2 regions of the Pantoea sp. XAF26B01_ASV70 genome follow, and region 2 is predicted to be linked to the other one. Evidence: predicted binding sites of a transcription regulator. Region 2 holds the regulator's gene; the other holds the start of a gene.
The links. Region 2 encodes LexA, which represses DNA repair genes until DNA is damaged. Its sites were predicted from a motif close to TNCTGTATGTACATACAGNA; they were not measured.
Positions count from the first base shown of each region.

Region 1: the regulator LexA is predicted to act here: its motif matches at 1,258-1,277, upstream of umuD (translesion error-prone DNA polymerase V autoproteolytic subunit).

Region 1 covers NZ_CM137251.1:727,317-730,731, reverse strand. Annotated here, with positions in the region: gene ACX8ZY_RS03475 (DUF1281 domain-containing protein) at 1-173, shown strand, start outside; gene ACX8ZY_RS03470 (DNA methyltransferase family protein) at 304-1,011, shown strand; gene umuD (translesion error-prone DNA polymerase V autoproteolytic subunit) at 1,297-1,722, shown strand; gene umuC (translesion error-prone DNA polymerase V subunit UmuC) at 1,722-2,984, shown strand; gene ACX8ZY_RS03455 (hypothetical protein) at 3,249-3,415, shown strand, end outside.
Region 2 covers NZ_CM137251.1:3,897,205-3,900,619, forward strand. Annotated here, with positions in the region: gene ACX8ZY_RS18435 (CsbD family protein) at 1-116, opposite strand, end outside; gene dinF (MATE family efflux transporter DinF) at 284-1,606, opposite strand; gene lexA (transcriptional repressor LexA) at 1,707-2,321, opposite strand; gene ACX8ZY_RS18450 (diacylglycerol kinase) at 2,427-2,795, opposite strand; gene plsB (glycerol-3-phosphate 1-O-acyltransferase PlsB) at 2,924-3,415, shown strand, end outside.

The sequences.
Region 1 (3,415 bases), 980 kb from region 2:
GCACGTCGGGTTATCACTGTTTTGACAGCGGTGACCACGTCGACAGCGGACCTTATCCGGAGGAGGACTTGCAGTATCAGGTGAGTGAAGGGGCAAGGCTGTATCAGTTCAGTGCTGAAGCAGCTGCGCCGGCCGCCACTGCCGTTGCACACTACGCCGGCGTTCGTGGTTAACTACCGACAGATCCTAATCACAGGTCTGTCAGACAATGGTCACAGCATCTGCTGTGGCCGCTTTTTTCACCCGAAGGGGGAACATCGTTTCCCTTACGGGGCGTGTTCCCTTTTTTTCAGGAAAACACGCATGAGCGTCCGCATCGACAACGAGAAAGAATTTATCTCACTCTTTAACTCCATCGCCCGTGGCACCCGGCGTATCCAGGTGTTTACAGACTTCATCAGCTGCAGTGTGATCGCCATTCAGAATGGCCTGCATTTCTGTGAGAAGCGCGAACAGAAATATATGGCCATCGTGGGCAAATACAAAAAAGAGGACGTTTCATCGATGGCCAGACTGCTGGCATACGTGGTGAACGGACTGGAAGAAAAAACCTGTGACTTTCTCGGGCGCATTTACATGCTGCTTGAACTGGGTGACAAAGACAAAGAACAGTACTTCACCCCGTGGAGCGTGGCGCTGATGATGGCGCAACTGCAGTTCGGCGCGCAACTCAGCAATCCTGAAGAGGTTTTCAGAGACAAGCCGTTTATCACTTTTGCTGAACCGGCCTGCGGCTCAGGAGCTATGACGCTGGCATTCGCCAGCACGCTCAGGAATGCCGGTTATTCGCCACACCGCTATCTATGGGTGTCTGTTACCGATATCGATCCGCTGGCGGCGGGCATGGCCTATATCCAGCTTTCACTCTGCGGCATACCCGGTGAGGTTGTAATCGGGAATGCCCTGTGTGACGAACGGCGGCGGGTACTGCTGACGCCGGTGCATTACTGGAACGGATGGTCAGCACGTCTGCGTGCGCACTCTGGCATCAGGGCTGACGCAGCAGCGTGAAATGACATGATCCCATTAACGAACACTGAACAGAAGGAAAGACATATTTCTCAACATCTGAGGCCGGGTAACCGGCCTTTTTTTATCTTTATTTTGCGGGTATTGAGACGCTTGATTACCTGTAAAGGGCCAATTATTCCGACGCTGTTAACACTTTCGGTCTGGATGTGGTTTATTTTTACAGTATTCAATGAGTTACACCGAAGGTGACTGAGTGCGATTGACTGCCCTGGAATCTCTGGATAATACTGTATGCATAAACAGTAGATTAGGAGGTGCCATGACATGCTCACTTTATACAAATTCCCGCTATCCCCGATCTCGATAGCTGCACCACTTTTCCTCGAAAACTGTCAGGCTGGTTTTCCCAGCCCTGCTCAGGATTATGTTGAACGCGAGTTAGACCTCAACGAATATTGTGTAATGCGCCCTGCAGCGACGTTTTTTGTCCGCGCCTCTGGCCAGTCTATGACGGACATTGGCCTTAACAGTGGTGACTTAATGGTGGTAGATAAGGCCGAATCTCCCCGGCACGGCGACATTGTCATTGCTGAGATTGAAGGCGAATTTACCGTAAAACGCCTGCTGCTCCGCCCCAGGCTGACGCTCCAGCCCATGAATCCTTCCTTCTCCCCTATATACCCAGATCCGGAAACGCTCCAGATTTTCGGCGTGGTCACCTCATTTATTCATAAAACCCGGGGTGAGTGATGTTCGCAATAGTGGACGTCAATAGCTTCTATGCGAGCTGTGAAAAAGTCTTCAGACCTGATTTGCGCAACCAGGCAGTGGTTGTTCTGAGTAATAACGATGGTTGCGTCATCGCACGCAGTGCCGAAAGTAAAAAACATGTCCGTATGGGCGAACCCTGGTTTAAAATCAAAAACGAAAATTTCCCAGTTAAAATTCATGCCTTTAGCTCTAATTATGCGTTATACGCATCGATGTCGAACAGGGTAATGAGCGTTTTAGAAGCTCTGTCACCTCGCGTAGAACAGTATTCGATTGATGAGATGTTTCTGGACGTCCGTGGAATCGATTTTTGCACGGACTTCGAGACATTTGGTCGCGAAGTCCGTTGCAGTGTGCGTGAGCACACCGGCCTTACGGTCGGCGTTGGGGTTGGTAAAACCAAAACGCTAGCAAAATCAGCCCAGTGGAGCAGCAAAGAGTGGCCTCAGTTTGGCGGCGTCCTGGCCATCACATCGCACGTCCGTGCAGAGAAGATGCTTGCCCGCCAGCCCGTTGAGGAGGTCTGGGGAGTAGGCAGACGCATTGCCAAAAAACTGAACGGAATGGGTATTACAACCGCACTGGAGCTCTCCCGCGCCAATCCTGCAATGATCCGTAAACACTTCAGCGTAGTACTGGAGAGGACGGTGCGTGAGCTGAACGGCGAGAGCTGTATCAGTCTGGAAGAGGCGCCGCCGGCAAAGCAGCAGATCGTGTGCTCCCGTTCGTTTGGCGAAAGGGTCACGGAGTATGAACACATAAGACAGGCGATCTGTCAGCATGCCGAGCGGGCGGCCGCTAAATTGAGGGGGGAGAAACAATACTGCAGACAGGTTTGTGCATTCATTAAAACCTCGCCTTTTTCGCCCGGAGAGGCTTACTACGGAAATCTGGCTTCAGAGACACTGATGTCACCCTGTCAGGATTCCAGGGACATTATTGAAGCTGCGATGAGAGCGCTTGATCGAGTGTGGATAAACGGCCACCGTTATGCCAAAGCAGGCGTTATGCTGAACGATTTCACGCCTTCAGGAGTTGCTCAGCTCAATCTCTTTGATGAAGTTCAACCCAGAGCCAACAGCAAGCCTCTGATGCAGGTGATTGACCATATTAATCAGACTGGCATAGGGAATATCTGGTTTGCTGGTCGAGGAATAGCGCCAACATGGCAGATGAAGCGTGAGATGCTATCACCAGCATACACCACTCGATGGAGTGACGTACCTTCTGCAAAATTATGAAATAATTTTTATCATTTATAGCTAAGTTTGATTGAGTTTTTTAGGGAGGCATGTTAAAAAAGTGAGAAATAGGAAGGCTATAATCCCCCACTAATACAAATTCTTAACTGTATATAAATCCAGATGTACATGTGTTAGCGGAAAACATAAAAATTTTAATAATCGAGTTATGAATAGTAAGTGCCTGATATATCCTAGGTATTTCAATTTTTACGAGGCAATAGGATCATATAATCCCACTGCATTTAATTTAAAAAGGAAAGCATGAAAAGACTATTCTTTGAAGAGATTTTAAATTTAAAAGTGGAAATCAATAAGCTTCAGAATGATAAGGATAATGTGGCCATACTAGCTCAATTGCAAGAGACTTTGCTCGATTATCACTGTTGGTTGGAGAAAAAGTATCGCATCAGGAAAGAAAAATTTATAAA
Region 2 (3,415 bases):
AGCTGATCGCGTTTACCTTCGATAACCTGCATATCATCGTCGGTCAGCTTGCCCCATTTCTCTTTCATTTTGCCTTTGAACTGCTTCCAGTTGCCGCTTGCTTCGTCTTTATTCATGGCAGACCTCCAATCCTCGGGTTTTAATGATTATCTTGCTACTTAACAAAATAACGATACAAAGCGCTGGTTAACTGCGCTGCATAGAGTTAATTGTAGTAGCCAATTTCTTAACCGTGGAATAATACAGAATAATCCGTATCGGCTTGCGTGCAGCCACGGCTGACTCAGGCATCAAACCAGCTGTTCTGACGCCAGTGCTTACGCCAGATGAGCCACAGCGACAGGCCTCGCAGCGCCAGGAAAACCGTGACTGCCAGCCAAAGACCATGGTTACCCAGCACCGGTACGCTAAGCAGCGTCAGAAAATAGCCGGCTGCGGCAACTACCATGCTGTTACGCATCTCGCGCCCGCGCGTCGCCCCGATGAACATGCCATCCAGCAGATAACACCAGACACCGATCAGCGGCATAATCATCTGCCAGACCAGATAGCGGTCCGCTGTCTGCTGGAGTGACTGAAGAGAGGTCAGCAGGGTAACGATTTGCGGGCCAAAAATGGCATAGATCAGCGAGAAGAACAGCGCCACCACCACCGCCTGCCGACAGGCAGAGTGCCAGACGCGCAGGAGTTTGCTGCCATCTTTTGCACCATGCGCCTCACCCGCAAAAGCTTCAACCGCATAGGCAAAGCCATCCAGCGCGTAAGCCGTAAAAGTGATGAACATCAGTAATACTGCGTTAACCGCCACCACATCCGGACCCAGCCGGGCACCCAGTACGGTCAGCGAGGCGAAACAGAGCTGCAGCATCAGAGAGCGCAGCATGATATCCCGGTTCAGTCGCAGCAGCCGGCCGCTGTCACCGCGCCAGCTCTGCTTCAGCAGGCTAAGCGTAATTCCGCGCAGTTTTAACACCCGCCAGACCATGATGCTGCCGACACCCAGCGTAATGTATTCCGCCAGCGCCGTGGCGGTTGCCGCCCCCGCGACACCCCAGTGCAGCCCCATCACCAGCCAGAGATCGAGCACGATGTTAACCAGGTTGCCCACCACCAGCAGGATCACCGGCGCGCGTGCATACTGCACGCCCAGCAGCCAGCCCAGAATGACCAGGTTTGCCAGCGTGGCAGGCGCACTGAGCCAGCGAATCTGAATAAACAGTGCCGCCTGTTCGAGTACATCGGGATTGCCGCCAACCAGATGGGTCGACAGCTGAATAATCGGATAACGCAAAGCGATGAACAGTACGCCCGCCAGCAGCGCAATGATCAGCGGCTGAGTCAGCGCGCGTGCCAGCGCCATTTTATCGCCCGCGCCAAATGCCTGCGCCGTAAGGCCAGTGGTACTCATTCGAAGGAAAAGCAGCAGCATAAAGAGGAAGCTGGTCACTGTAGTCCCGACCGCAACCCCGCCAAGATAGACAGGGCTGTCGAGATGACCAATTACTGCAGTATCGACCACTCCAAGTAAGGGAACGGTGATATTTGAAAGGATCATCGGCAGCGCAAGCCGCCAGAGATTTTTATCGGTTGCCGTAATAAAGCGCATTCGCCGTTCCGTGCTCAGTGTCGCTGCGCAAAAGAGGCAGCGACAAAATTAGGGCAGACAGAATAGCATCAGAGAAGGCGAATGCACGCTGGCAGAAGAATCAGAGCCACTCACCGTTGCGCACCACGCCAACAGCCAGACCTTCTATGGTCAGTGACTGCGCACGGGTATCGACAACAATCGGGTCAAAATCGCTGTTTTCCGGCAGCAGATGCACGATAGCACCCTGCTTTTTCCAGCGCTTAACGGTGACTTCATCATCAATGCGGGCAACCACAACCTGGCCGTTACGCACATCCTGGGTTTTATGCACCGCGAGCAGGTCGCCATCCATAATCCCGATATCTTTCATCGACATTCCGCTGACGCGCAGCAGGAAGTCAGCAGACGGCTTAAACAGGCCCGGATCGACCTTGTAGTGGGTTTCGATATGTTCCTGCGCCATGATCGGCTCACCGGCAGCAACCCGGCCAATCAGCGGTAGCCCTTCTGAGGCTTCTTCTTCCATTAACAGTCGAATGCCGCGCGATGCACCGGAAACGATCTCGATGACGCCTTTGCGCGCCAGCGCTTTCAGATGCTCTTCTGCCGCGTTCGGCGAACGGAAGCCCAGCTGCGCGGCGATCTCGGCACGCGTAGGCGGCATGCCCGTTGAAGAAATATGGTCGCGAATCAGGTCATAGACCTGCTGCTGCCTGCTGGTTAATGCTTTCATCCCGCCCCCTGGTTGTTTATACAGTCGCTGTGAGTATATACAGGTATTGGTGAAATGGAAACCGATTGTCAGGGAAAACGCGCCCTCAGACGCGTTATGGAAGGCTTATCGCAAATGTGTCCAGAGCAGCGCGATCCAGACGAAGAGTGCCAGTAAGATGCTGATCAGCACCGCCGCCGAGCCCATGTCTTTTGCCCGGCCCGCCAGCGGATGATGCTCCTGACCGATGCGGTCGACCACTGCTTCAATGGCGCTATTGAGGATTTCAACAATGACCACCAGCACCACCGCCCCAATCATGAGGATGCGGGAGACCACATCGACATCCAGCCAGCACGCAATAACAATAGCGGCCAGCGCAGCCAGCGCTTCCTGCCGAAACGCCGCTTCATGTTGCCAGGCGGCACGCAGTCCCTGCCATGAGTAACCTGCAGCTTTTACTATTCTGATAAGTCCGGTGGCATTATTTGCCATGATGTGGGAACCCTTTCATCGGATTGACGTCAATGTCTGGGCTGCGTGCAATTGGCACCACCACAGATCTTCGCTGCGCTTTCTGGTATGCTTGCGGCGCTTTGCTAACAAGAGGCTTCATGTTGTCTATGTCAGGTTGGCGTAAACTCTATTACAAACTGCTTAATTTACCACTGTCGTTTTTGGTAAAAAGTAAGGCCATTCCGGCCGATCCCGTGTCTGAACATGGTCTGGATCCGACCCGACCTATTATGTATGTTTTGCCTTACGATTCGAAGGCCGACTTACTGACTTTACGCGCACAGTGTCTGCGGCATCATCTGCCCGACCCGCTCACTCCGCTGGAGATTGATGGTTCTCTGCTGCCGCGCCACGTCTTTATCCACAATGGCCCTCGCGTCTTCCCCTATTTTGTGCCCAGCGTTGAATCCGTGAAAATTTTTCACGATTACCTGGACCTGCATCGCAATAACCCTAAGCTGGATATTCAGATGCTGCCGGTCACGGTGATGTTTGGCCGCGCACCAGGACGTGAAGTCCAGGGCGAAGCAACGCCACACCTGCGGGTGCTGAACGGGGTGCAGAAGTTTTTTGCGGTGATCTGGCACGGGCGCGACAGT